DNA from 4 places in the Peribacillus frigoritolerans genome. Region 2 is predicted to be linked to each of the others. Evidence: riboswitches for the same ligand, from Rfam matches in the RefSeq annotation. Region 2 holds a riboswitch; each other region holds the start of a gene.

Region 1 (7,585 bases), 2.4 Mb from region 2:
CATGATCAAACTGTATATTTGATTTGTTGTTTTTCCTGATGACGTTCCAAGGCAAGTTTCACGAGTTTTTCAATTAACGCTGGATAGTCGACACCTGTGTGCTTCCACAATAACGGAAACATGCTGAAAGGAGTAAACCCAGGCATTGTATTCACTTCATTAATATAGATTTGCCCCTCATTCGTTAAGAAGAAATCAGCGCGAACCAATCCAGAGCAATCCAATGACTTAAAGGCAGTAATGGCCATTTCGGATAAAGCTGCATACTCGCTTTCCGTTATCTCCGCTGGAATGACCATTGCAGAATTACCGTCAACATATTTTGCTGAATAATCATAGAAGGCAAAATCTTTCTTAGGGATGATTTCGCCTGCCACCGAACAAGACGGTTCATCATTACCAAGTATTCCAAACTCGAGTTCACGAGCTACGACCCCTTCTTCAATGATGACCTTCCGATCGAATTGGAAAGCTTCCGCTACCGCTTTTTCCAGTTCATCAGCATCATTACATTTGCTGATACCGACACTGGAGCCTAAATTGGCAGGTTTGACAAAACAAGGGTAACCCAATTCATCCGCTACCTTTTTAATGGCACTTTCAGTATTCTTCTCCCATTCAGAACGAATGAACCATGTGTATTTGACTTGAGGAAGTCCCGCCTGGGCAAAAATGTTTTTCATGATGACCTTATCCATTCCTGCTGATGAAGCCAATACGCCATTCCCTACATAAGGAAGGTTCAATAGTTCCAGCATCCCTTGCACGGTCCCATCTTCTCCATTTGGTCCGTGAAGCAATGGGAAAATTACGTCATACCCTGTTGATTCACTATTTTCTTCAGTTGAATGTGCCTGCAAGGCAAGGGGTGAGCTCGATTTATCCGATGAAAATGTCAATGCATCCACACTCTCGGCAGGTCCTGTTAACTTCGGTCCATTAATCCATGAACCCTCTTTTGTTATGTAAATCGGATATATATCAAACTTTGCTAAATCGAGAGCTTTAATGACCGCTAAAGCCGTCTGCATAGAAACCTCATGCTCCGCAGATTTTCCACCATAAAGCAAACCAAGTTTAGTTTTCATGAGTTATTACCCTCCAATATTCTTTTAACCATGTTCATTGTATCACTTTACACTAAAATGGTTAAAGCGAAACTTCCATCATTGATGCTTTTCCAATGATTACTATTCAGCGGAACACAGGATAAAACCGCCACATCCTGTGGCAACTCCTGTGCTAGCACATCCTGTGCGTCGCAATCGGGCGTTTACAGGCTGTTGGCCCACCACATTTCTTTTTCATTACATTTGCCACCGCTTCCCTTACAGCCTGTTAATGCGGGGTAAAGCGAAACTTCCATCATTGGCGCTTTTCCAATGATTACTATTCAGGGGAACATAGGATAAAACCGCCACATCCTGTGCGTCGCCCTCTCTTATCTTTTATGCATGAGATGGTAAGTCTTACACCTAAAAAAATTCAAGGGTGTCAAATAATCCATTCCACGAACTTTGGAAGTTTGGATAATCAGGAGAATGATGTATTTTTAATAACGCTTTCCCATACCCTTTCTTTTCGATTGAAGATAATAAAGGCATCCGGCTCTTTAATATCTTTACCTGAAAAGTCATCATGCATTTCATCCATGTTTAAATAATCCCCTACGACCCATGCCGGTATCTCAATTTTCGTTCTTGTATACTTAACATGCCGAAAGGAAAAAACGAGCCCCTCTGCCAGGATATGAGCCAAGGAAGAAATGATTTCTGCCGGAATCGCCGTCAGCTCTCTTTTCTTTCTGATTCCAAGCCAAGTCCTCTCTACTTTTAAAAGCTCCAGCTTTAGTGGAATCAGGCCTCCTAACATCTTATAATATGTCGAAAGAGAACGAAAATAAATTTTATTGAACCAGCCATCATCCTGGGCAAGGTACACAAATTGATTATTCAATTTACGGAAAAACGGAGGATCCAGATGAGTTTTTGCGTGCCCTAAATATAATAGTTCCGCTATTTCCCTTCCATCCAATTCATCCAACCCTTCTCTTTCTTCAAAATCGATCCAACAGAAATCTCCATATGCCCGGACATTTTCTTTAACTAGCTTCGCAATATCTTCAGATGAAGCACTCTCTAGCAGGACATTCAAATTGTATTCCCCGCCATTGAATTCATGTTTCAATAATAAGATGGAATCCAAGGTATATGGCAGCGAATAGACGAATTCACGAAAATTGAGTCCATTGAAAAGGACAAACCGTTCGGAAGCCTGCATATACATATATAAGATATCATTGCTATCATTCTTCATAACCTGACCCCCTCCGAGCTCTTAATCAATAATGTTATTTTACCAAACTTTTGGGTTTTCACGTAAGTTATATAACCCCCAATATTAATCATCATCAGCACCATGTGAATAATGCGAAACATGTACTCCATATTAACCAATATGTTAAGGAACACACTCGACAAACTAGAAATATCCATATTATAGTAAGAATGAAGATTTGGAGGATTAAATCATGGATAAAATTGAAAAAGGTTTTATCATTAATTCTTTTCATGGAGCCGCTTCCGTTTATGCTGATGCAACTAAAAAATTAGGTCTGTGGCAATCAGAGAATTATGCATTCGAAAAATATTTAAATCGGAAAGATGCAATCCTTGATATCGGATGCGGTACAGGAAGAACCACCTTCGCTCTATATAAAAAAGGATTCCAAAATCTAACGGGAATCGACCTGACTCCTGCCATGCTTAATGAAGCCGAAAAAATAGGGCATGAATATAACCTGGACATACCCTTTTTCCTTGGCGATGCAACCGACCTCCCTTTCAACGACACATCATTCGATAAAGCAATCTTCGCTTTTAATGGTTTAATGCAAATTCCCCAGCGAAAAAACCGCACATTGGCTTTAAAAGAAATCAACCGTATTTTAAAACCTGAAGGACTCTTCATTTTCACAACACATGACCGTGATAAAAACGAAAATTACCTGAACTTCTGGGAGCAAGAGGAAATGATTTGGTGTGTTGGTAAACAAGATGAGAGGCTTTATGAATTTGGGGATATTTTCACATCCGGAAAGACGCTTCAGGAAGATACTTACCTCCATATCCCAACTAAACTTGAAGTCCTTGAGTGCCTGGAGGAAGCACGGTTTACAGTCATCGAAAGCTTTTATCGAAGTGAATTATTCCATGAAAACGATGATGTCATCGCTTTCTCTTCCGATTGCCGCTTCTGGATCGTCCAAAAATAAGGTAGAACTTTTTAATTCAAAAAAAATCCAGAGTGAAATGTCACTCTGGATTTTTTGTATTAAGAAACTTGTTCTAATTCTTTTTTGGAAGGAGGGTTGAATTGACCTTCCCATTTAGAGATAACGATTGCCGCAAGTGAATTACCGATAACGTTTACTACTGTACGTCCCATATCAAGAATACGGTCGATACCGGCAATAAATGCTAGACCTTCAATAGGAATACCGACAGTTCCCAATGTCGCTAAAAGAACTACGAAAGATACACCTGGTACACCAGCAATCCCTTTGGATGTGATCATTAACACTAGCATCAGCGTAATTTGCTCATACACGCTTAAATCGATTCCGTACATTTGAGCGATGAAGATAGCTGCTAACGCTTGGTATAATGTAGAACCATCAAGGTTAAAAGAGTATCCAGTCGGGATAACAAATGTAGCAATATGTTTCGGACATCCCGCTTTCTCCATTTTTTCCATGATTTTCGGAAGAACCGCTTCAGAACTTGCAGTAGAGAAAGCAAGAATCAATTCTTCTTTTAGAAGTTTAATCAATGTAAAGATATTGAATCCTACAAATTTTGCAATAAGACCCAGGATGACAATTACAAAGAAAATCATTGTTCCGTAAACAGAAAGCGCTAACTTTCCTAACGGAATTAAAGATTCCAAACCGAACTTGGAGATAGTCACACCGATTAATGCAAATACACCGATAGGAGCGAATTTCATGACCATGTTAGTCAGGTAGAACATTCCTTCAGCTACACCTTGGAAGAAACGGAATACTGGTTTACCTTTTTCACCGATGGCCGCAATACTAAGTCCAAACAACACGGAGAAGAAAATGATCGCTAGCATATCGCCTTCTACCATTGCTTTAACTGGATTGGATGGTACGATGTGCACGAGTGTATCTACGAACGATTCATGCTGCTTAGTTTCTGCTGTATCAACATATGTGGAGATATCAGTTTGTTCCAGTTTATCCATATTCACACCAGCACCAGGCTGGATAATATTCGCTGAAATTAAACCAACAGCAATCGCTATCATAGTTACAACAACAAAGTATGATAATGATTTAGCACCTAGTTTACCTACCGCTTTCAAATCACCTACACCGGCAACTGCAACGATAAGGCTGGATACGATGATCGGCACTACGATCATTTTAATCATTCGTAGGAAAATGTCTCCGAATGGCTGTAAAAAGCTTTGGGCCGACTCATTACCATAAAAAATGGCACCAACGATAATCCCTAGAATTAAACCAATGAAAATTTGGCTAGCTAAACTTAATTTGAATTTCTTCATTTACTTTCCTCACCTTCCATAAAGTCTTTGATGCAAAAACATTTTTGTCTCGGTAAGGGAAACAAGATACTAATAAAAAGAAAGTAATTTTTCTTTTTTTGAAAAACTCTGTCTTTACGCCGAAAAAAAAGACACTTCATGTGTCGATTTCTTATTGGCGTGAATATTCACACATGTTCCCTTAAAGACGCTGACGAGGTTAGCTGTCGGGTTAGGAATTGGAAACACAAATGCCCTTTCATTTCTGAATTCACCCCTAGCGGATAAAATCCACAAAAATGGGTCCCCCGTTCTTGGAATAAGATTAAGCGAGTTAACTTATAATAAAATATTATACTAAAAATGATAATCTGTAAATATTAATTCGCATTAGTTCTAGAAAAAATCTTTAAATATGTCTGAATATTCTGCATTAAAGACTATTGTATCTATAATTACTCTTCCCGATTTTTAATCATATAAGTTATATTGATATATAATTAAGAACTAATTTGACATCACCTCTCTTGATGTAAGAAGCGGTTATTTTTCCAAAATGCCAAGCAACAGATATCTTACTTTTTCCCTAGAGGTGAATTTTTTATAAGTTGCCGCTTTCACTTTTTCAAATTGGATTGGGGTAATAAAATAAGAATGGTTCTTCGCCACATCCGGCTCCATTAGGATGACGTCACCCACCGACGGTCCCTTTATGATTTCTTGCATCCCTTCAGCCTTAAGCCCTTTTGTAATGTAATGTTTATCCACATAGCCTTTTTTAGTCAATTTGTAAACATAAGGCTGTTTATGGTATTGTACCGCCTCTATAGGAATGGAGGGTACACCTGCTTTCTCATTGGTTATTACAGTAAGGTTCACTTTGGATCCCACCAACAAAGCTTCCGTTTCTTCACCTTCCGATTCGATTAGTGCCTGAAATGGAAATCTGTTATCTTTTTTTAATGACGGCTCTTCAGCGGGATAGGAATGGATGCGGCCTATCTTCCCTTTCAATGCCGTTTTTGAATCAGAGGAACTTGCTTTTATAGTCATGCCCACTTCAGCCTTTTTCATTTCCTCTTCGGTGAAATCCCCTTCAATTGCCATATTTGTCGAAACAATGGATATAATGGGATTATTCAGGTTTTTATTGATATTTTTAACTACACCATCAGCCTCACTCGTCGACATGATCGCACCGGACTGACCCTCAATTGAACTTAATTTAGCGTCAAGCATTTTCACTTTTTCATTCAAGCTGTTTTTTTCCAGTTCCTGCTTGTACATTTCTTGCTCAATGTTACTTTTAATAAGATCTGAGGAACTTGTTGTTATATCAATTTTCAAGTTTTTTTCCACCGATTCATCAATGGCTGCTTTTTCAGGGTTACTGGTCAGGTTCCCTTGATAAGACCTCAACTTCCCTATGTATTCCTCAATCCCTGCAATTTCTCCCTCAGCTTCCGTTTTCTCTGCTTCTATATTCGCTTTAAGAGCATCAAGTTCAGTCGTCGTATACTCAAACAACGAGGAGCCAGCCGTAATCGCATCGCCTTCTTTAACAAGGAATTTCTTAAAATCATTTTTCTTGGTGTCAAAATAGATATCATACTCTTCTACAGGTTTAATTACCCCATTTGTTTGAATAGTATCCGTAATTGTATCTTTTTTTACCTTTGTCCAGTTTTCAACGAAAACAGTTCGTTCCACTTTGCTTTCTTTTTTTTCAATAAGGTATAAATTAACGGTTATTAACACTACCGACGCAATGGAGACCGCCGCCATTTTCCATTTCCCGCTCATTCATTTCACCCGCCTTATACAAATACGCCAACTTGGATGTATGCTAAAAAGGCTTTAACAAACCATGTGGCCAGATAGAATAGAACAATCATTAAAAGGACCAAATAATTATTTCGTTCTGAAAACTCCTTTAAATAAAAATATTGCAAAGCAATAATAAGAAATTGAAAAATGGTGATTTCGCTGAAAAAGTGAATGAAATAATCACTTCTGAGAAAATACTGACTGATGATCCCCAACGAAAAAGGATTGGCATCGCTGCCTATATCCATTAAAACGAATAGAGGAATCAGAAATATTTTTTCCACTAATTGCAAGACAAAAAGAATCATTTGAACGATAACTAATTTTATATATGGGATATCTGTAACGATCCAAAAGAATAGAGCTGATAAAAATATGTATATGGAAGGGTCGATTATGCCTGTTATTATGTTGCCGCTCAAAATCAGCAACTTTGCTCCTTCGAATTCTTCGGCACTCATATTCGTGATTTCTTTGGAAAATGATTCTGAACCAATGCCAAAATATCCCCCAATGGCGAATACTATAAGACTAAGAAAATATAAAAATAGTAATTTCAATCCAAGCTTTGTGACTGCCTCTGCATTTTGAAGCTGATAACGACTCCGATGAGGCTCTAAAAGGCCCTTTATTAATCTGACCTGGTACACCATATGTGGACCTCCTGCAAAAATTGATATATCTTCATATATTTTATCTTATTTTGGAAACAATTGCAGAAATAAGGAATGAATATACAAAAAAACACATAATCATTCCCATTCAAATTTAATCCGCCATATTAATTTGGAGTTAATACTGACAAATGTTGGGCAAGGACTTTAATGCGTGCAGGAGTTCGTCTATAGTTCTCTCCATCCATATCCACATCAAGCGGCCTCTTGGTTTCAATGGTCAGGGTATCGGCTTGTAAATAATTCACCCCAGAGTCAGAGATCATATTTTGCGTCCATGAACGCTTCATCGCTATTATTTCTAAAAATGCACCAAGGCTTGCATTTTCCAAGATGGCAACGCCGAAGAGTCCATCATCTGGACTGATCATGGGAAAGGGCAATAAATTGGTGCCGATAAAACAACCATTCAAAACCAAAATCATAACTGCTTCCCCTTCAATAACATTCCCATCATATTTTAGTTTATAGGAAAAGGGAGCATTCTCGCCAATCGTCCTTACAGCACTTAA
Region 2 (7,585 bases):
TTTGAATGCATGGATCGGCTCGATGAAATATGAAGACAAGCTGTGGCTTGTAGGTAACCTGGAAACACAAGCTTTATATGGTTCTAAAGTGACGATTCTTGAAGGTCGGGGTGAATGGGTGAAAGTAGCCGTTGCCAATCAACCGACGCCCCGCAATGATATTGGTTATCCAGGATGGATGCCAAAGGCACAATTAAAAGACGGAAATTCTTTTGAGAAGCAATTTAAACGAGGATTCGCCCTTGTAAATGCCCCAAAGACTTGGCTTTATTCGGATTCGAAACTTCGGTCCGAATTCATGGAGGTCAGCTTCGATACCCGCCTCCCGTTATTGCAGGTGAAAAAAGATAAAGTGAAGGTGATGACACCGAGTAATGGAGCGAAATGGATAGAAAAGCAGGACGTATCAGTCTATCAAAATGACAATCAAATACCTGCTCCAACCGGAAAGGACATCGTTGAAACAGGAAAAGGATTTTTAGGGCTACCTTACCTATGGGCTGGAATGTCCGGTTTTGGATTTGACTGTTCTGGATTTACGTATACCATGTATCATGCTAATGGAATAACGATCCCAAGGGACTCTTCCGTTCAGGCGCAACATGGAAAAAAGGTGGAACAAGAAAATCTTCAACCAGGTGACTTACTATTTTTTGCCTATGATAAAGGGAAAGGAAGGGTCCATCATGTCGGAATGTATATTGGTGACGGCAAAATGATCCATTCGCCTAACAGCTCAACACATGTAAGGATAGATGAAATAAAAACATCGGGATACGGAGAGGAATATGCCGGAGCAAGAAGATATATCGATTGATGCTCAATAATATAAACTCCGATAAAAATAGTATCTGGTGGGTTATGGAAATAGATTATTGTTTTGATAGTAAAAGTTACAGGAGAATCCGAGGTGATGATTCTGACAATAATCGAAAAAAAGGAATTTTATTGATATAATAATTTTGGGGATTTAATTTGAAAAGGAGATTATTCAACCGCTTTTATTTATTTTCTAGCAGGTGGTTTAATTGGAGAATGTTTGATGATAAAGGTGGTTAAAAGAAAAGTTAACCATAAAAAACATCAGTAGGGGAAAATAATGATTGTCCCCACTGATGTTTCTAAATATAAGTTTTACTAAAAACTATTTTAATATAATATTTAAGTGGAAGAATTGTAACTTTTATTTGATGGTTTCAAAAAGACGTTCCAAATCCTTATCCATAATGAAAACTTCGATTCTTTCGCCTGTTTTAGTGCTAATATCACTGTGGGATGAAAGTACTTTACAACCGGTAAGATCTTCAACTATTTTTTCATAATCCTTAGTGTACATTTCACGAAGTAGTGAACGCATTTTTTTGACAAGTTTTTTGCCTGAATTGTGACTCACAAGGTGCTTTTCCTCTACAGTAAGGACACCCTTGAAACGGGTTATCAACATATCATTGATTATATATGTTTTAGTTTCCTGAGGTCCTCTTCCAATCAATTCACGCTGGAATTTAATGAATGCTTCGCTTATTTCAGCTTCGATCCTTTTCTTTGTAATTGACATAATGCCTCCAGTTAATCTGATGAATTTATGGGATTTATCATAATGCCACGTCGAAGTTCCTGTCAATAACTGTTTGTAAAACTTTAGAAAAAAGTGAAAAAGTTAGTAAATTGAAGAAATATAATATTCTTGCTGATAAATTGGGTGAATATCGTCTTAATTAATCAAATATGGAGGTTTTTAATGGTTTTTATTAGTTTACAAACCTTGAATGAGGAGCGTACAATAATCCTCATGAAAAACAATTAGATACCGGCCAAATCTCAAGTGATTGAGAACGGAGGACCCACTATTTTTGGGGTTAATTCTGCATTTGCAGAAGGGATGAGATACTCTTTCGCCATCCTACCCGTCAGCTAACTTCGTCGGCTAAAGCGAAGGAGGTCATAAGACCACCTTGATTCAGGAGGCTTTTTTGTTATGCTATAGCAAAATGGCAATCTGACATTTCCGTAGGTCTTTTTATTATGCCTATAATTGAAAAGGTTTCTTGGAAGACGGATCGTGGAGTAGGCGCTAATGCTTGCTGGGCGTTAAGTAGACCAATGATTACTTTTTCTCCAACAAAATGTTTGTTTCTGTATATCTTTCTTTTTCTGATGCGTCATGGTTCATGACGCTGTAGGAAGGAGATTGCATTTGTGCAGCGCTGCAAACTGGGGGAAAAGTAACATTGGTCTATTTTTTTTATGCCTTAAAGCACGTCTTTCTGAACAAAAAGAACAGTTTAATGAAACGTATCTTAAAGGAGGTGAAGGAGAAGGAGAAAATAGGCTTTATTATGCGGGAGGAGAGAAGAAAAAAATGGATAGTATAGCAATTTCATTAATGGCTATACCGTTAGTATTCTTTTTAGGATTCATTCATTTTTGTAATAAAGTCATTGCAAAGGGAGCGTAGGGAGATGTTCTTATTGATAATCGTCGGGGCGGTAACGTTGTATTTAATACATGCCCTCATATATCCGGAAAAATACTAAGGGTGACTTACGGAGGAGAAGTAAATGGAGCTATTGCAAATCGTTGTGGTATTGGCAATTGCGGTTGTATTGGCGATACCAATGGCTAAATATTTAACGGATGTTTATTCCCTTGAATTAACGAAACAAGATCGCGTGTTTGGAAGGATGGAAAGGTTTATCTTTAAGCTATCCGGCATTAAAACGGGAGATATGAAATGGCAGCAGTACGCCAAGGCACTGCTGATAAGTAATTTAGTGATGTTCATAATCTCTTATATTATCATTCGCTTCCAAGGGGAGTTACCTGGCAACCCCAGTAAGATTGACAACATGGAGCCATTGTTGGCACTGAATACAGCTGCAAGCTTTCTTACGAATACCAATTTACAGCATTATAGTGGAGAATCGGGACTTTCTTATTTATCTCAAATGGCAGTGATCATATTCTTGATGTTCACTACCCCGGCCACCGGCATTGCTTTATGTATGGCTTTTTTTAGGGGCTTAACAAGCCACCGGAGTCTAGGAAACTTCTATGTGGATGTAATCCGAACGATTACCCGGGTTCTGCTTCCCTTATCGATATTGATTGGTTTAGTCCTAGTATCCCAAGGCGTACCGCAAACATTTAGCCCAACGACAGTTGCGACAACATTGGAAGGAGACACCCAAAATATAGCAAGGGGACCTGTAGCGGCACTAGAATCCATAAAGCACATAGGCACAAATGGGGGAGGGTTCTTTGGGGTCAACTCAGCCCATCCATTTGAAAATCCTAATGGTTTCACGAATGTCTTGGAAATATTATCCATGTTTCTTATACCTTCTGCCCTTCCGTTGACTTTTGGATATATGGCGAGGAATAAGAAGCTAGGCTGGATCCTATTTTCGGCGATGGCATTCATGTTATTACTCTTCTTAAGCATTACGTATATTAATGAGAAAAATGGTAATCCAGCTTTGGAGCAAATTGGCCTCTCACAAACGGAGGGGAGCATGGAGGGGAAAGAGGTGCGCTTCGGGGTGGCTCAGAGTGCATTATTCACCAGTATAACTACAGCTGCAACTACAGGATCGGTAAATAATATGCATGATACCTTAACACCGCTGGGAAGTATAGCTCCACTTGCAATGATGATGGTGAACTGTGTATTTGGCGGCGATGGTGTGGGTACGGTCAATATTCTCATGTACTCAATATTGGCTGTATTTCTTGCCGGACTTATGGTGGGACGTACACCTGAGTTTTTGGGTAAGAAAATTGAAGGCCGGGAGATGAAGTTAATAGCTATAGCGATTCTGATCCACCCATTGATCATATTAGTTCCATCTGCCATCGCTTTAGCGACACAAATGGGTTCAGCAGCTATATCAAACCCGGGCTTTCATGGTATTACTCAAGTAGTTTATGAGTTTACCTCTTCAGCAGCAAATAATGGTTCGGGTTTTGAAGGATTAGGAGACAATACCCCTTTTTGGAATGTTTCCACTGGTTTAGTCATGTTATTCGGACGTTATTTTTCAATGATTGCCATGATTGCAGTCGCAGGATCATTACTGGTAAAGAAGCGTGTTCCTGAGACTATCGGAACATTCAAAACGGATAATGGTACGTTCTTTGTCATTCTTTTAGCTTCAGTTTTGATTATTGGAGCTTTGACTTTCTTTCCAATAATTGCACTTGGACCAGTTGCTGAGTGGCTTACGATAAGATAAATGTTGAAAAGGGGCATTTCAAATGAGCATAGAGCGAATAGCGAATGTAAATAAGAATATTGTTTACGAGGCTGGTAAAGATGCACTCAAAAAAATGAATCCAAGAGTTATGTCACGCAATCCAGTCATGTTTGTAGTGGAAGTGGGGTTTGCCATTACGCTTCTTCTATCAATATTTCCTGCGCTTCTTGGCGGAGTGTCTGATAGGGGGTATAACGTTGCAGTAACCATCATTTTATTCGTAACGATCATTTTTTCTAATTTCGCCGAAGCTCTAGCAGAGGGACGTGGAAAAGCACAAGCCAATAGTCTCAAAAAGACAAAGCAGGATGCTAAAGCTAGGTTGATTCAAAAAGATGGTTCCGTAATGATAGTCGATGCCTTGCAATTACGCAAAGGCGATATGGTTTTAGTGAAGGCAAACGATATAATACCGTCGGATGGAGAAATCATTGAAGGAGTGGCCGCTATCGATGAATCAGCGATCACGGGTGAATCGGCATCCGTAATAAAAGAACCTGGGGGAGATTTCAGTTCGGTAACAGGAGGTACAAAAGTCATCAGTGATTTTATCAAAGTTAAAGTCGGTGCAGACCCTGGTGAATCCTTCCTTGATCGCATGATCAATTTGGTCGAAGGAGCAAAAAGGCAAAAAACACCGAATGAAATCGCACTTGGTACATTACTGATTAGCTTAACCATCATCTTTTTACTTGTATGTACCACTCTGGTACCGATTGCGTCATATATTCAAGTTACCCTTCCAACCGCTACCCTGGTAGCTTTGCTGGTTTGCCTGATCCCCACAACAATCGGGGGCTTACTCTCGGCGATAGGAATAGCAGGTATGGATAGGGTAACTCAATTCAATGTAATTGCAAAGTCTGGAAAATCGGTGGAAGCCGCAGGTGATATCAATACGATCATCCTTGATAAAACAGGAACAATAACACATGGTAACCGGATGGCATCTGCCTTAATACCGGCTATCGGCATTAGTCAGGAAGAGCTTAACCAATATGCCGTATACGCATCTTTACATGATGAAACCCCTGAGGGCCGGTCTGTTTTGGAATTAGCCCAAAAAAATGGATTACCTGAAAAATGGCTGGATAAAAACGGTACGGAAGGTATTGAATTTACGGCGGAAACCAGAATGAGCGGAACGGACTTTCCTGACGGAAAAAGGATCAGAAAAGGTGCAGTTGATACGATAATGAAATATATAGTGCATCAGGGAGGGGAAGTGCCTTTCGGTTTGAAAGACACTTGTGATGAAGTGGCCAAAAAAGGCGGCACTCCATTGGTTGTCACAGAGGGAAGCCGTCTACTCGGCACAATATATTTGAAAGATACAGTGAAACCAGGCATGAAGGAACGTTTTGACGAATTAAGAAAAATGGGTATTAAAACCATAATGTGCACAGGAGATAACCCGTTAACAGCTGAAACAATCGCCAAAGAAGCAGGTGTCGATGATTTTATCGCCGAGGCTAAGCCAGAAGATAAAATCTCTGTCATCAAGCGGGAACAAGAGGATGGCAAGCTTGTTGCCATGACTGGAGACGGTACAAACGATGCGCCAGCATTGGCGCAGGCAGATGTGGGATTGGCGATGAATACAGGGACAAACGCGGCGAAGGAAGCCGCTAATATGGTGGATTTAGATTCAGATCCCACCAAAATCATTGAAGTGGTAGCCATTGGCAAACAGCTGCTCATGACCCGGGGGGCATTGACAACCTTTAGCATCGCTAATGATGTAGCTAAATATTTTGCGATAATCCCAGCCATGTTCATGCTGGCGATACCTCAAATGAAAGCCCTGAACATTATGGGATTGGCGACACCCCAAAGTTCCATATTATCAGCTTTAATATTTAACGCCATCATCATTCCATTGCTTATCCCTTTGGCAATGAAAGGTGTTAAATATCTTCCTATGAGCGCAACAAGATTATTGACCAGGAATTTGTTCTTGTATGGATTAGGAGGAGTGTTAGTCCCCTTCTTGGGAATTAAATTAATTGATTTGCTTCTTGTTGTCTTAAAAGTGGCTTGAAAATATAAATTATGGGTGGGTGGAAATCCATGTTGAAAAATATCAGATTGGTTTTGGTGCTTCTAATCATTTGTGGGATGGCATATCCGATTTTGATGACGGGAATGGCACAGTTGATGATGCCCGCAAAAGCAGAGGGCAGTTTAATTAAAAATGAATCTGGTGAATGGATCGGTTCGGAAATGATCGGTCAATCTTTTGAAGATCCTGGGTATTTTCATGGCCGTGTTTCTTCTATTGAGTATGATGCGGCTGGTTCAGGTACGCCGAACTTTGCTTCTTCAAATGAGGAATTCATAAATCGGACAAAAAAAGACATTTCAAAGTTTTTAAAAGAAAACCCTGCTATCGATAAGGCGGATATACCATCTGACTTAATGACGAATTCGGGTTCAGGACTTGATCCCAATATTTCCCCTAATGGTGCGAAGGTACAGGTTCCTCGTATTGCTCTCGAAAGGGGATTATCTGAAAAAACAGTATACCTTCTAGTGGAAAAACATACGAGCAGCCGATCACTCGGAATTTTTGGTGAACCCCGAATTAATGTTTTGGAGTTGAATATCGCATTGGATGAATTGAAATAACTATGTTCTGGAGAGTTTAGTAGACTCTCCTTTTAATATAATAATTGGAGGGCTAATATGTCGGAACAATTTCGAAGGAAAACACCAGATGAAATTCTAGAGTCGATTTCCAATATCAAAAGGGGAAGGCTCAAAATTATACTTGGTGCGGTAAGCGGTTCAGGCAAGACCTACCATATGCTGCTTGAAGGAAATGAATTAAAGAAACGTGGGATTGATGTAGTTGTCGGTGTGGTCAACAAGTTCTGTAGTCCTGGAACACTTAAACAATTAGGCAGTCTTGAACTTATTCCCACTATAGAATGGGAGCAAAATGGACACATAGAACAGGATATTGATTTAGATAAGATTTATAAACGGAATCCCGAAGTTGTTTTAATTGATCGATTGGCACATGAAAACCATATAAATGCAAAAAACGCCACCCGTTTGGATGATGTTAAGGAACTGATTAATCATGAAATCAGTGTCATTACGACCATAAATATTTATGAGTTGAAAGGAGTGAAGAAAGTCGCAGAGCAATTACTGAATCTTTCACTTCACGTAGAGTTTACGCTTCCAGAAGATACATTGACAAATGCTGATGAAGTACGTTTATTGGACGTCACACCTGAAGCCATATTAAAACGTCTGCAAAAAGGGGAAATAAGTGAAAAAGACGAAGGTCCATTACAGTTTTACAACAATGGTAATCTAGC
Region 3 (7,585 bases), 2.0 Mb from region 2:
AAAACCATCTTTCAAAGAGTTCTATTCAGAAAGCCTTTTTCAAGAAATAAAAGATCATATTGACCGTCCACAGGAAGAGTATCGTGTTGCTAGCATTGGGCTGCATCCTGCAATCGCACAATTTAATGGATTTTACACGCTCGATAGCTATAACAATTTCTATCCGCTTTCTTACAAACATCAATTTCGTCAAATAATTGAAAACGAATTGGCTAAGAATAAAAACATCAAAATCTACTTTGATGAATGGGGAGGACGTTGTTACCTATTTACCGATGAGCTTGGGAAGCATTATATGTTCAAGAAAGGCTCGAAGAAAGAGCTGGAAAATTTGGACCTTAAAATGGATGCGTTTAAAGGATTAGGCGGCAAGTATATATTTTCTGCCATCCCAATCAACAACGCGAAAGAAAACGGATTGGTGCTAGATAAGGTTTTCACGGAAAAAGGAAGCGTATGGAAAATTTATTTATACAGAGTCATGTGAAAAGGGGGGAATTGAATGAATTCACCGATAGTAACGATTGTTGTACCTTGTTATAACGAAGAAAGCGTTTTGCAGGATACCATTTCCCAGCTTTGTGGATTGATGAGGGGATTAGTCGAAGAAAACGTTGTTTCTGGTCAAAGTAAAATTCTGCTGGTTGATGATGGAAGCAAAGATCAAACTTGGAAGATCATTTATAAGGAAACGATCAATAATGAATTTGTTCGCGGGCTAAAGCTTTCCCGGAATGCAGGACATCAAAATGCACTCCTGGCAGGTTTGTTTACAGCCAAGGAAGCCTCGGATTGTGTGATTTCCATTGATGCAGATTTACAGGATGATATTCAAGTCATCCCTGAATTCATTCGGAAATTCAATGAAGGATGTGAAATCGTATATGGTGTCCGCCAGAAAAGGGACCTTGATTCTTTTTTTAAGCGAACCTCTGCAACTGGTTTTTATAAATTGATGAATAAGATGGGGGTTAACCTTGTCTATAATCATGCCGATTTCCGGCTAATGAGCAAAAGGGCAATCGCGGAGTTGGAACGATTTGATGAAACGAATCTATTTTTACGGGGGATTGTTCCGCTCATTGGGTTTAAGACGGACAATGTTTATTATGACCGAAAAGAAAGATTGGCCGGTGAAACGAAATATCCATTTAAGAAAATGGTTGCTTTTGCGCTTGATGGCATTACTTCCTTTTCGGTTACACCGATCCGGCTTGTATTATGGCTAGGATGTCTTTCCTTTTTCATTAGCTTACTCTTTGGGTCTTACTTTTTATGGTTAAAGTTTTATGGACAGACCGAAACTGGTTGGACCTCATTAATCACCTCCATATGGTTGATCGGCGGACTGCAGTTGATTGCTGTCGGCTTGATTGGGGAATATATCGGTAAAATCTATAATGAATCCAAACGCCGGCCTAAATATATTGTTGATCTGGATTTATTTAATCCGCTCGATTTAACAAAACGGGAGCAACTAGACAATGAACGGAACAGTATTGAAAAACTATCTAAAACACACTAACTCCTTTATCCGCTTTTTATTGGTTGGAATAGTCAATACAGCGGTTGGACTTTCCATCATGCTTTTTCTCATGAATGTTCTTGAATTATCTTACTGGGTCTCCACCTTTTTCGGCAATGGCACGGGAGCTGTAACGAGTTTTCTTTTGAACAGGACTTTTACTTTTAAAAGCGATATAGAATGGCGGCGAGGAGTTGCCCGTTTCTTTTGCGTCATCCTGATTTGTTATTCCGCCGCTTATTCTATAGGCCAAGCCATTGCAGAATCACTGGAAGGATCCGTTTCTTTATCCATACAACAAAATGTGGCTGTGCTGATAGGAACAATCTGTTATACAGTACTTAACTATCTTGGCCAGAAATACTTTGTCTTTAAAAAAAGCAATTTGAGACCAATTCAAGAAGGAAGGAACTAATAGGGTGGATCAGTTGAATAATGCCCCCGATTGGACGGGAATTAATGACTATCCAATCTGGGGCAGATCTGTTTAATTTCGCCTCGCCATCTCCATGTGGCTGATCATTTTACCCTTTCGGACCACCTTTTGTTCATTGACTCCTTGATTATTTTCTTTTTAACCGTTTATTTACCTCTTATCCTTCCTTCAAATCCATGAGTTTGGAAGACTTATGTTCTATACGTCAAGAACAAAACCTCACTTACAAATAATATTTTATTTTTGAGCAAAATTTTCATTTACTTTTCCATTTCACGGGAGTATGATAATCAACAGTTTCATATTTCTAAATCGCTTAAACCTTATGGTGCGGGGGACCCGTTATTGGGATTGTTTACAATCCAAGGGGTGAATCCTTTTTAAAAGGTAGGGCTACTCTTAGGTCCGAATCCGACAGCTAACCTCGTAAGCGTTATATGAGAAGGAAGGTGGAGCTTGTTAGACAAAAAAATTAATGTCTACAGGTCTATTTAGCTATGACTTGTAGGCATTTTTGTGTTTCGTCTTGTTTTTTGCTACAGCTGGGCAACATAAACTTATAAATTAACTATGGTGGTGAATTCTTGATGTTATCTTCTATAAAAAGGTTCTTGATAGGGAGACCTTTAAAGTCAAATGCACTTGGTGAACAAAAGCTTAACAAAACAAAGGCTTTGGCGATATTATCTTCTGATGCTTTGTCTTCGGTTGCATATGGACCGGAGCAAATATTGATCGTTCTGATCACGGTCGGTGCTGCAGCATTCTGGTATTCAATCCCTATCGCGATCGGGGTATTGATTCTGTTAACTGCTTTGATTTTGTCCTATAGACAAATCATTTTCGCTTATCCGCATGGCGGGGGGGCATATGTAGTTTCAAAAAACAATTTAGGTGTCAATCCAGGGCTGATAGCCGGAGGATCTTTGCTGGTCGATTATATATTAACTGTGGCTGTTAGTGTTTCTGCAGGTACGGATGCAATCACGTCCGCTTTTCCCGGCCTGCATTCATATAATGTGGTCATAGCCATCATTTTCGTGATTCTACTTACAATCCTGAACCTTCGGGGGGTTACGGAGTCGGCCTCTGTTTTGGCCTATCCGGTGTACCTATTCGTTTTAGCATTGTTCATCTTGATTGGTGTTGGAATTTACAAGATTTTGACGGGAGGAGTTTCACCGGAATTGCACGCATCAATCGGGACTCCGGTCGCGGGCATCAGTTTATTTATACTGCTAAGAGCATTTGCATCAGGAAGCTCCGCATTGACAGGAGTCGAAGCGATTTCCAATGCAATCCCGAACTTTAAAGATCCAGCCCCGAATAATGCTGCGAAAACTTTAATAGCGATGGGTTCATTGCTAGCTGTATTATTTTCGGGAATTGTATTCTTAGCCTATTATTTAAGCATTGTTCCGAGCGCAGAGGTAACGGTCGTCTCCCAGATTGCTGAAGAGATCTTTGGACGGAATTTCATGTATTTCTTCATTCAAGGTACGACTGCCTTGATCTTGATACTTGCGGCCAATACTGGCTATTCGGCTTTCCCTCTGCTTGCGGTGAACCTGGCAAAGGATAAATTCATACCAAGGGCGTTTACGATCAGAGGGGACCGATTAGGGTATTCCAATGGAATCATCATACTGGGACTTGCATCCATCATCTTGATAGTCGCATTTGAAGGACATACAGAAAATCTCATTCCGCTTTATGCGGTAGGGGTATTCATTCCATTTACGTTGTCCCAGACTGGCATGATTGTTAAATGGGTTCGCGAAAAGCCAAAAGGCTGGATGATGAAATTAACCATTAATTCAATTGGTGCCATAATTAGCTTTATCGTCACGATGATATTCTTTTTAACCAAATTTACTCAGGTTTGGCCTGTTTTGATTTTTTTACCTATCATCATTTTAATTTTTCATCGAATTAAAAAGCATTATGAAGCAGTTGGTGACCAACTAAGGATTACAACATGCGAGCCGATCTTACCAATTGAAGGAAATATCATTATTGTACCTGTGGCAGGTATAACTCATGTGGTTGAGAACTCTTTAAATTATGCAAAATCTCTATCTGCACATCAGGTCATTGCCGTTTATGTCGCTTTTGAAAGAGAAGACGAAAAGAAATTCGAAGAAAAGTGGGAAAAATGGCAGCCGGATGTCAGACTCGTTACACTGAATTCTTATTATCGAAGTATCATTCAGCCACTAACTAAATTTGTGGACACAGTTGAACATAAGGCTAGTGAATCCAATTATAAAGTTACGGTGATCATCCCCCAATTCATTCCGAAGAAGGGCTGGCACAATATACTTCATAACCAATCAAGTTTACTGATCCGCGCCTACTTACTTTATAAAAGAAATGTGGTTGTTACGACAGTGCCATATCATTTGAAGAAATAAGTTCCATATCTATAATTGGAAGCAAACCTACATAAGGTTTGTCTACAGTTTTTTTTGCTTGTACAAATTGGACGTTGATTTTCTCTCCAGGCACTCGCTTTCCGCGGGCGGTCCGGGAGCCTCCTCGGCGCACTTGCGCCTGTGGGGTCTCCCTTGGACTCGCTATTCCCGCAGGAGTCTCGTACACCCGCTCCAATCAACTATGTTTAAAATTTTAGATAGAACCCCTTTTGTCAACAAAACTGGAAGCAAACCTGCATAAGGTTTGCTTTTTTTTATAATCCAGACAGCAGTACTGCTGTGTTTACTCCAACTAACGCTCCCAATATTTATCAGCATCGGAAGCCCTTTTTGTGTTGAAAACTATTTTTGCAAAAACACTTCATAAAATTACCAAGGGTCAATTCAAATAAAGCGAACATATTAAAAAGACAAAATGAAATTTACTGCTTAGTTTTAAACTTACATATATGGGGGTTGAATATGGATATATTATTAGCTCTCTTGCCGGCAATATTCTGGGGAAGCATCGTTTTATTTAATGTGAAACTCGGGGGTGGGCCCTATAGTCAAACACTGGGTACAACGATTGGCGCATTGATTTTTTCAATAGGTGTTTATATTTTTGCCGATATTAAGTTGTCATTGCTGGTGTTTGGAGTCGGAGTTGTTTCTGGATTGTTTTGGGCCGTTGGACAAGCTAATCAGCTTAAGAGCATTGATTTAATGGGAGTATCCAAAACAATGCCGATATCTACTGGAATGCAGCTCATTTCAACGACTTTATTCGGGGTCATCGTTTTTAACGAATGGTCAACAATGAAAGCAATCATTTTAGGCGTCTTGGCATTAGTCTTCATTATTATAGGAATTGTCTTGACCTCACTGGAGGATAAAGAATCAAAAGAGGGCAAATCGGGAAACTTGAAGAAAGGAATTGTTATTCTCCTCATCTCGACATTCGGTTATTTGGTTTATGTGGTCGTGGCCCGTCTTTTTGATGTTGATGGGTGGTCAGCGTTGTTCCCTCAAGCGATAGGGATGGTGATAGGCGGTCTGTTATTGACTTTTAAACATAAACCGTTTAACAAATATACGATTCGCAATATCATTCCGGGATTGATATGGGCTGCAGGGAACATGTTTTTATTCATATCCCAGCCCCGTGTGGGAGTGGCCACTAGTTTTTCCCTTTCGCAAATGGGCATTGTCATCTCAACTCTTGGCGGGATCATCATTTTACGTGAAAAGAAAACGAAGCGCCAACTAATTGGAATCATAATCGGAATTATCTTGATCATCATAGCTGGGATTATGCTCGGAATGGCAAAAAGTTAAGTGGAGGGTGATTATATGTATACAGATTTAGAAGGTAAGGTCGTTGTTATAACCGGTTCATCCACTGGTTTAGGAAAAGCGATGGCCATTCGCTTTGCTAAGGAAAAGGCAAAGGTCGTGGTTAATTATCGCACTAAATCAGAGGAAGCGGATAGTGTAATGGAGGAAATCAAAACAAATGGCGGGGAAGCTATTGCAGTAAAAGGCGATGTCACCGTTGAAGAAGATGTGATTAACCTTGTTCAATCAGCGATAAAGAATTTCGGGAAACTCGATATATTCATCAATAATGCAGGAATTGAAAATCCGGTTCCGTCTCACGAGATGCCGTTAAGCGACTGGAATAGGGTAATCAATACCAACTTAACGGGAAATTTCTTAGGCTGCCGTGAAGCTATCAAGTATTTTGTCGAGAACGACATTAAAGGGAATGTTATAAATATGTCCAGTGTACATGAGATGATACCCTGGCCTTTATTCGTTCACTATGCGGCAAGCAAGGGCGGGGTGAAGCTGCTTACGGAAACCCTGGCTCTTGAATATGCACCAAAAGGGATCCGTGTGAACAGCATTGGTCCTGGGGCCATCGCCACACCAATAAATGCAGACAAGCTTGAAGATCCCGAAAAGAAAAAGGATCTTGAAAGCATGATTCCGATGGGGTATATCGGAAAGCCTGAAGAAATTGCTGCGGTTGCTGCATGGCTGGCATCTTCAGAGTCCAGTTATGTAACGGGTATCACTCTTTTCGCTGACGGCGGAATGACAAAATACCCAGCGTTCCAAGCTGGAAGAGGATGAATTTTGTTTTATGATGCAACAAGAATCCCAGCAGGTTTAATCCTGCTGGGATTCTTGTTTTAAAAGCATTAACGAGTATGATGATTATACCAGCTAATGAAATTATCGACGACCGTATCGATAAAATGGACAGTCGACTCATGTGTAAGTTTGCCTTCGTTATCGATTTTGTCATGCACTGCACCAACATATACTTCATTCCCGGGAAGGAGTGGGGAGGAGATGCCTATTGCGAATAAGATTTCACGCAAATGCAATTGAGCTTTAACCGTTCCTAATTGCCCCATTGACGCACCCATGATCCATGATGGTTTTCCAATCAAGACTTTATCGACACGTGATAACCAATCGATTGCATTGCCCAATACTCCTGGAATCGTACCGTTGTATTCAGGTGTTACCCACAAGACTGCATCTGCTTCGGCCACTTTACATTTAAATTCTTTTACAACTAATGGAGGGTCATTTTCAATATCTTGATCATAAAAAGGTAAATCCCGAATGTTCAAGATTTCGAGATCGAACCGATCTTGATATCTAGATTGAATATATTTGGCAAGCTTAAGGTTGTAAGACTCTTTACGGATACTTCCCACTATTGCAACAACTTTCATCTTCAATACCTCCAATGATTTTTATAATGGATAATCATGTAAATATGTTCCACTTACCTATTATAATTGGAATATAAATGAAAGGGAAAAAGGATGCTTGGGAAAAAGTTGAGTTGGAGCTGAATAAACAAAATTCCTCTCGAACATTCATACCCTGCAAAGTTAGACTCAAAAATTATATGTGCCTACCCAATCCCCATTACTAGACCTCTCCCAACAATATTGCATTTGTTTTTAATTTAATATTATGGCCATTCCTATAGGGATTAAGGCAAAATCCTTTCAGAAAAAATGAAATAAGACGCTTGTAAAAGTAAATAATGAAATATCATAAAAAGTGTAAGTAAAATGAGTTTATTTGCTTGATAACTATTTCACTAAAATAATAGGGGTGGGTAAAGTTGATCTTTCGGACCATTGATACGGACAAAGACAAAGATATTATCGTTAAATTCAG
Region 4 (7,585 bases), 1.9 Mb from region 2:
AAATAAAGCGAGTTTTCGGTGAAGTACTGTTGGAGCGTTTGATCAGCCTGCATCCAGCAGCTAAAGAAGAAGCATTCCGCATGTATATGCACGCCTTCCTTACATCGGCGATTTTAGGGGTGATACAGGAGTGGCTAGAGAACTGTGAAGAACAAACGGCGGAAGAAATGGCGAAAATCCATTTTCAAATCTTGAACTTCATCAGCCAATTGCGCACATTCATCCAATGAACGATTCATTAAAGGCATGTTCCATCAACATGCCTTTAAATCGGATTACATCTTTTCCTTAGCTTCTACCTCTACATCACCAACGGAATAATACCTCCTTTTGGAGGTATTCATACTAAGCATCGACAATAAAATTGATAAAGCGAACATGATCATGGAACCTGAAATCACCACGAACCGAATCGAAATGAAATGAGCTGAAACACCAACAATTGCGGTAGACATGATGATCAATAATGCTTCTAACAAACCAAAAACACTTCCGACCCTGCCCATGATTTCCACCGGAATATTATTTTGATAAAAGGTCTGAAAGCCGGTGTTGGCAAAAGCCAATGAAAAGGCAATGATGAAAAATCCGATGGCGGCCATTGAAAAGGAATTCGAATAGGCAAAGATCATATAACCTATCGAGACAAATAAAGATCCAAGACCGATCATGTGCGAGATTTTCACTTTACTGATGAATACGACATTGACTATGGCCCCAGCAATGATGCCTGCCCCGGCGATGCTTACAAGGAATCCGTAATCGCTGTCCGACAAAAAGAGCACGGCCTTGGCAAACGCCGCTTCTTGGGAATCGATAGCCGTTTCCATCACCACCATGCAGCTGAATAAGAAATAAATGAGCATGATGTAGGAAGATTTCCGGCTGAAGTCCAGGACGATGCCCCAATCCTTTTTCATGATGGTCCAAGACAGGTAATGACTGGATTGTTCAAGGGGATGATCCTTTTCAAGATTAGGCATGAATAGGGTGATGATACCGGATAGTAATAAGGCAGCCGCGTTAATATAAATCGCTAAAACGGGCGTACCGATCATGAAAAGGATCCCCGCTAGCGCCGGTCCAATCAAAAAAGCTCCAGAATCCATTAAGCTACGTAATGAGTTAAATGGTTTCCTCTGTTCAACGGGAATTAATTTTGTAATATACGACCTTGATGTTGTTACGAACATGGCCCCTGCCATATTGATCACGAAGACAAGGGAATAGATGACCCAAATAGAAGAAGTCAATGGCAGCAAGGCTATGAATACCGTGCGAAATAGGTCAAGTGCCATCATAAGATTCCGCTTATTTATCCGGTCAATCACGCTGCCTGCCCACACATTCGTTAATATGGCAGCCATCAGTTTAACGATATAAAGACCAGCTACCGCCAAGGCTGAATCAGTCATATCCAGAACGATTAAATTAAGGGCAATGAAATAAACCCAAGAACCAAAGTTGGAGATTCCTATTCCACACAAAAGAATGGAAGGGTATTTCCAAGATACTAATGTATTTCTTAATTTCATCGCTTCTCCCCCTTTGACCGAATAATAAAAAACCCGGTCCCCCAGCAATGCGTCTCGGGACGAGATCAATTTGCGGTGCCCCCCCCTAACTATCCTCGGCTGCCGTTCAAGGCTCTTTTGGAAAGTGGTCATTTCATTTACTTTTCTCCTCTTTACGCCTACTTAATTACTAAATTTTAACATTAATGTTTTTATAATGTAAATAACGCAAAAAAACTCATTCAAAATAAATGAGTTTAAAAGCAAAACAAGATATGGATTTTTCGCTCAGCGTTCCGGATAGAACACAGGAATACATAATTGAATACCGCTAATGAATGTTGGATTCAGTTGATTTACCTTAGGGAAAACAATTTTAAAAACGGATTCTTTTTCTTATCCGTTATCCTTAACTCATTCATGATGATTTGATCCTCATGATCGGCTATCCATTTCCTAAGTGCATCTTTATCCTGGCATTGTGTTAAATATGTTTGGCCACCCTTGCCTGTAGCATTAATAACATATCTATTGAACGTCTTCTCCATAATTGCCCGCCTTTTTAATAAAATGTATTGAATTTAAATAATAATGTACTGCTTTTACCTTTATCTTTTACAAAAGAAACATAATATATATGTTACAAATTTTGATTCGCAATAGCATGTTTTGTTTGAAACTATTGAATAAAGTACATCGATGCCGGTTATCATAATTGGATTAATCGAACCTATCATAATGTGCTAACTAATATTTGTCAATACGTTTTCTAAATGTAAATAAAACGTAAATTTTCAGTTTTGTTAAAGAAATATTTTTTTACGATTTAGGGGTTTACAACTGCTAAATGATGGGAGTAGAATACGTTTATCAATTTAATGCATTTCGGCCAAAACTCATGGAAAATGAGTACGGAGGACCCAATCATTTGGGGTTAATTCTGCCTTGCAGAAGGGATGAGATCAGCTCTTTCGCCATCCTACCCGTCAGCTAACTTCGTCGGCTAAAGCGAAGGAGGTCATAAGACCGCCTATTTCGGGAGCTTATTTTGCACGCTTTTTGTGACAAAACAGCAGTTCGAGGTTTTTCGCAGGTCTTTTTATTATGCCTTTAAAAAGATTCGAAAAGCAGATTGATGATTGAAATGTCATACAGTTTTACACAATTTTTTTATGGGTAGGGATGATCATTTGAGAATGACAAAATTGGATCCGCCAAAAATACTTGTACTCGGCTTTGCCATCCTGATACTTATTGGGGCCTATTTATTGACCCTGCCGATTTCCACAGAAAATGGAAATGGTCTTTCTTTTCTGGATGCTTTATTCACCTCGACTTCAGCTACATGTGTAACAGGACTGGTCGTAGTGGATACGGGATCGACCTTCACCACTTTTGGTGAGTTGGTCATCCTAACATTGATTCAGGTAGGCGGCTTAGGGTTCATGACATTTGCGACGTTTTTCTTTTTATTATTAGGCAAAAAGATTTCTTTAAAAGGCAGGTTACTCTTGCAGGAGTCCTTAAATAATCTATCCATGGCAGGTGTAGTCAGGTTAGTGAAACGGCTTTTAATTTTCACGGCCATCATTGAGGGCATGGGTGCCCTTATTTTATCGATTCGCTTTTCTTTTGACATGCCAATCGGCAAGGCGATCTATTACGGTGTTTTTCATTCCATCTCGAATTTCAATAATGCCGGCTTTGATTTAATGGGGGAATTCAGGAGTTTGACCCCTTATGTATCGGATCCATTCGTAACTCTTACCGTCGCCTTCCTCATCACGTTTGGCGGGATAGGCTTTATCGTGATGAATGAAATATACGAATATCGGAATACACATCGTTTATCCGTACATACGAAGATAGTTCTGACGACTAGCTTGACCCTTACGATTGCCGGCGCGATTTTAATCTTTTTATTCGAGTTTGGTAACCCAAAGACATTGCAGCCTTTATCTTTCATGGGTAAAACGCTGTCGTCTTTATTTCAATCGGTATCACCACGGACGGCAGGCTCCAACACGCTGAATATCCCTGATTTAACTCAGCCTACATTACTGCTCATCATTTTCTTGATGTTCGTTGGGGCATCACCCGGATCGACTGGCGGCGGGATTAAAACGACTACATTGGCGACGCTTGTCGGAACGGTTTGGTCACAGATTAAAGGTAAGGGTGATGTGGTATTGTTCCGCCACCGCATCGTGAGTGAAACGATTTTTAAAGCATTATCCGTCACATTCATTGGTGTATTCGTGGTTTCAATCATCTCCATTCTGCTGACCATCACTGAAAGCGGAACTGACTTCTTGATGATTTTGTTCGAAGCCACTTCAGCTTTCGCCACCGTGGGACTTTCAATGGGTTTGACCCCAGAATTATCACCGGTTGGCCGGATGCTCATCATTTTCACGATGTTTGCAGGCCGGGTGGGTCCTTTGACTTTGGCCTTTGCTATCGCCATGAGGCGCAAGCCAGATCCGTTCCGCCGGCCAAAAGGGAAAATCATGATTGGTTAATAATGAATGGAGGAGTGTAAAAGATGGGAAAACGACAATACGCCGTGATAGGTTTAGGCAGATTTGGAACCAGTGTGGCCCATAGATTATATACGGCCGGTCAAGAGGTTTTGGGTATTGATGTCAACGAGGAAAGAGTCGAGAATGCGGAACTGAACGTTACCCATGCGGTCATGGCGGACACGACTGAAGAAGAGACATTGAAAGCAATCGGAATCCGTAATTTCGATTGTGTCATCGTAGCCATCGGAAATGACATGCAATCGAGCATTTTAACTACCTTGCTTTTAAAAGAGCTTGGGATCAAAAAGGTCATTGCCAAAGCACTTAATAAAAATCACGGTCAGGTGCTCACAAAAGTCGGTGCCGACTGGGTCATCTATCCTGAGAGGGATATGGGGGAACGGGTCGCGAATCAGCTCCTTTCCCCTAACATGCTGAACTATATAGAGCTCTCTAAAGAATACAATATCGAGGAAATCATCCTCCCCATGAGCATGAAGGGAAAAAGCCTCAGGGAGCTTGATTTACGGGCAAAATATAATATCAGCGTCATTGCCATCGTAAGTAATGGAGAAATTATCATTGCACCCTCACCGGATCAGGATATCCATGAAAAAGATATGCTTTTAGTGGTTGGCAATAAAGAAGATCTGGCCGTCTTTGCCAATATTGAATAATCCGGCAGGTTCCGGCTCTTGCTTTATGTAGCCCGATACCTATTTTGAATGCTAATACTACGAGAAGACCGCCATATGGAAGTCTTCTCGATGAAATTCATAACGAGCATCCCCGTGCCCTGGATATGTATGTATTATTTTATCGTACTGATCGCTTGGGCAAGAGTGGACTTTATCGTCACTTTATCAAAAGGCAGTTGAAGCTTAACGGCAGTCATGGCGATTTCCGGCCGAAGTCCTGAAAGGGTTGTTTGAATTCCGATCAAATGTAAGGATTCAATCAATTGAGACAGCTGGTGTGCGGATCCGCTGTCTATCGCATGAACGCCAGATAGGTCAATGAAAAGTCTGGTGACATTTTTTTCAGCGCACTTTTGTAATGTGATTTCAAGCAAGGACATGCCCCTCGCCGTGTCAATATCGCCTATCAGGGGAAGCAATGCCGTGTTATCTTTTAGCGAAATGATGGGCGTGCTCAATTCATCGATCGTTGCCTGTTGGGCTTTCATAATTTTATTGGCATATCTATGATTGGCTTCCGTAAACCTCTCCATTACTTCACTGAACACCTTCACCACTATCCGATACCAGGAGTTTATTTCCTCCTGTGTATATTGATCTCCATGCAATTTCACAAACCGGTCAATATAATCCAGGTATTGCTCTTGCGTTCGGAAAAACTCCCTCAATATAAAATAGATGGGTGTGTTTAAATGCTGCTCATCCTGACCGATATCTTCAATCCAATCACCAAGCTGCTTAAAGAATTCCCTCTCCTCTGTATCAAAGACCTGAAAGAAACGTAAATGGAATTCATTATTTTGCTGCTTAAGTTTTTTAATCACTTTGGGATCGGATGAACTATAAACACCCGCCTTATCACTTTTATTCAATGATGCGTACCAATCCTCAGTCAGTTGTGCTGCCACACCCAATAAAAAGGAATATAATTCTTTATTTACGTGCATAAACTCCTCCTATTTAGTTTTTTATAAAAAGCAATCGATAAATCTAACGCTGAAAACGGCATTGTCAGGGTATTGAAATATTATCAACAAAGTAAGCATCGAAGATAACCTCTTCCACACTTAAAATCTTATGCTCTGATGCCCAATTGCCCCTCTTTCCATATACCTTCCCAGCTGTTTTTGAAACCATGTTTTTAAAAAAAAGATCAGCAAAAGCCTTCATCTATCATTCTGGTAAATCTGCGTTCCTAAAACTTTATAGTGTTGTTATAGTTTACCATTTTTATTTTTTGTTAACAATTTCCACGCAAAAAAAGGACCTGATCCCAGATCCTCCGTTTAAAACCATTTCGCCTTCTCATTTCATAAATAAAGCCGTCCATAAACCTTGCACCCCAAAGGTTTCATTCGATTGTTCCATTTTCCTCATTTTCCGTATTTCCACCACTTCGAATTCCTTGAAGATCATTCTGAGTTTTTCTTCCGTAAAACCTAATCCGCCTTTAAGGCTTCTTTGCCTATATACTTCCCAATCCGAAATATCGGCACCACCCAATATGCCGCCCTCGACAAAACAAGTAATCGAATACAATCCCTTAGGCCTTAACGCCTTTTTCACCATCTCCAAATAATTGATCCTTCTATGTGGAGCAATATGGTGAAAACAACCTGAATCAAAGACGAAGTCATATTGCCCTTCCTCAATGTCCAAATCAAATATATTCCTTTGAATGAAGTTCACTTGGACATTTTTATCTCCTGCCCGTTCTTTTCCCCATTCAAGGGCTTCCTTCGAAAGGTCCACCGCATCAACGGAACAGCCCTTTTCAGCAAGGTAAATGGCATTTCTGCCAGGTCCGCATCCAAGCTCAAGAACCTTCCCTGGCCCAATTAACCCACCATCAAAATATGAAACCAAATTCTCATCCGGAAAATTTCCGAAAAAGGGAACCCCTTTTGAGCGGTCTTCATAAAAACCATTCCAGAATCCAGTTGGTTCACGCAATAACGAGTCGAGCATATTCAATAGATCTTCATAGGTTGTTATCGTCTCGGACAAAACCATCACCTCTTCCCATTGTATCCCACTATTTAATTATACTGATTTCGGCCTTTGCCTATGTAACAGCTGCATCAAAAATGCGTGACATAGGACGTTCAGACACTATTGGACCCTGTTGTTTATGTGTTGGTCACTGGAATTTAAAGGTATCAATGATGCATGCAAACTGCCTTCTGATGGTTATGATACATTCTTACTCAATAACCCGATGATCAGCTCATTAACCATGTTAGGGAAGACATGGGTTTTATACATGCATGTCAAATATTACATGCTTCTTTACAGCGGATCCGGTTTAGCTTCCAAAACAAAACTCAGCTCTATGTAGTACCTGATGTCTTTGAATCCGACTTCCAATCCACTTCTGAAACATCCCTCCGCCACCTTCCTGTCACATCCGTTTACTGATGATTATCTTTCTATACATTCCATTCAGCATGATCGGTCGATCTTCTTCAATTTTCATATTCTTAACATGTCTACTTAACAAGTCTTCAAACCTCAAGCCAATATCCGTTCCTAAAAATCGAATGATGGGCCTCAGAAGCTTTTTGGGTAGTGAAGGCACTTCATCTTTAGAAATAAACTTGTCGAATAGTATTATTTTTCCATCCCCTTTTAAAACTCTGATCATTTCCCGAAGGCATTCATTGGCATCAGGTACGACGGAAAGAACCAAACTTCCCACTATATAGTCAAACGCTTCGTTATCGAATTCCATATGCTGTGCATCCATCTCGAGGAAATTGATCGATGCATCATCAAATTTCCCCATCGCTTTTTTTAGCATATCGGCTGACAGGTCTATCGCCGTTATCTCAAGGTCAAGGTTCTTGAT

Evidence for each region. Region 2 has a riboswitch for cyclic di-AMP ahead of ABOA58_RS13105 (hypothetical protein). Riboswitches for the same ligand answer to the same signal wherever they lie in the genome.
Region 1: linked by a shared signal. The riboswitch ahead of ABOA58_RS01450 (cation:dicarboxylate symporter family transporter) and the one ahead of ABOA58_RS13105 (hypothetical protein) in region 2 are both predicted to bind cyclic di-AMP.
Region 3: linked by a shared signal. The riboswitch ahead of ABOA58_RS22775 (APC family permease) and the one ahead of ABOA58_RS13105 (hypothetical protein) in region 2 are both predicted to bind cyclic di-AMP.
Region 4: linked by a shared signal. The riboswitch ahead of ABOA58_RS03585 (TrkH family potassium uptake protein) and the one ahead of ABOA58_RS13105 (hypothetical protein) in region 2 are both predicted to bind cyclic di-AMP.

What each region holds. Positions count from the first base shown of each region.
Region 1 covers NZ_CP158190.1:286,438-294,022, reverse strand. Annotated here, with positions in the region: gene ABOA58_RS01465 (D-alanine--D-alanine ligase) at 6-1,088, opposite strand; gene ABOA58_RS01460 (hypothetical protein) at 1,534-2,316, opposite strand; gene ABOA58_RS01455 (class I SAM-dependent methyltransferase) at 2,531-3,274, shown strand; gene ABOA58_RS01450 (cation:dicarboxylate symporter family transporter) at 3,334-4,593, opposite strand; cyclic di-AMP (ydaO/yuaA leader) riboswitch at 4,767-4,914, opposite strand; gene ABOA58_RS01445 (efflux RND transporter periplasmic adaptor subunit) at 5,116-6,375, opposite strand; gene ABOA58_RS01440 (hypothetical protein) at 6,390-7,052, opposite strand; gene ABOA58_RS01435 (diacylglycerol/lipid kinase family protein) at 7,181-7,585, opposite strand, start outside.
Region 2 covers NZ_CP158190.1:2,657,636-2,665,220, forward strand. Annotated here, with positions in the region: gene ABOA58_RS13095 (NlpC/P60 family protein) at 1-817, shown strand, start outside; gene ABOA58_RS13100 (DUF2294 domain-containing protein) at 1,184-1,558, opposite strand; cyclic di-AMP (ydaO/yuaA leader) riboswitch at 1,803-1,944, shown strand; gene ABOA58_RS13105 (hypothetical protein) at 2,165-2,458, shown strand; gene kdpA (potassium-transporting ATPase subunit KdpA) at 2,562-4,235, shown strand; gene kdpB (potassium-transporting ATPase subunit KdpB) at 4,258-6,297, shown strand; gene kdpC (potassium-transporting ATPase subunit KdpC) at 6,327-6,884, shown strand; gene ABOA58_RS13130 (histidine kinase) at 6,942-7,585, shown strand, end outside.
Region 3 covers NZ_CP158190.1:4,613,876-4,621,460, reverse strand. Annotated here, with positions in the region: gene ABOA58_RS22790 (DUF6044 family protein) at 1-487, shown strand, start outside; gene ABOA58_RS22785 (glycosyltransferase family 2 protein) at 503-1,525, shown strand; gene ABOA58_RS22780 (GtrA family protein) at 1,485-1,940, shown strand; cyclic di-AMP (ydaO/yuaA leader) riboswitch at 2,265-2,410, shown strand; gene ABOA58_RS22775 (APC family permease) at 2,549-4,375, shown strand; gene ABOA58_RS22770 (RhaT/GlcU family sugar-proton symporter) at 4,859-5,713, shown strand; gene ABOA58_RS22765 (SDR family oxidoreductase) at 5,729-6,514, shown strand; gene ABOA58_RS22760 (NADPH-dependent FMN reductase) at 6,583-7,128, opposite strand; gene ABOA58_RS22755 (GNAT family N-acetyltransferase) at 7,530-7,585, shown strand, end outside.
Region 4 covers NZ_CP158190.1:735,773-743,357, reverse strand. Annotated here, with positions in the region: gene ABOA58_RS03600 (TetR/AcrR family transcriptional regulator) at 1-230, shown strand, start outside; gene ABOA58_RS03595 (MFS transporter) at 276-1,535, opposite strand; gene ABOA58_RS03590 (hypothetical protein) at 1,871-2,062, opposite strand; cyclic di-AMP (ydaO/yuaA leader) riboswitch at 2,392-2,534, shown strand; gene ABOA58_RS03585 (TrkH family potassium uptake protein) at 2,711-4,036, shown strand; gene ABOA58_RS03580 (potassium channel family protein) at 4,060-4,716, shown strand; gene ABOA58_RS03575 (STAS domain-containing protein) at 4,851-5,684, opposite strand; gene ABOA58_RS03570 (class I SAM-dependent methyltransferase) at 6,043-6,744, opposite strand; gene ABOA58_RS03565 (class I SAM-dependent methyltransferase) at 7,139-7,585, opposite strand, start outside.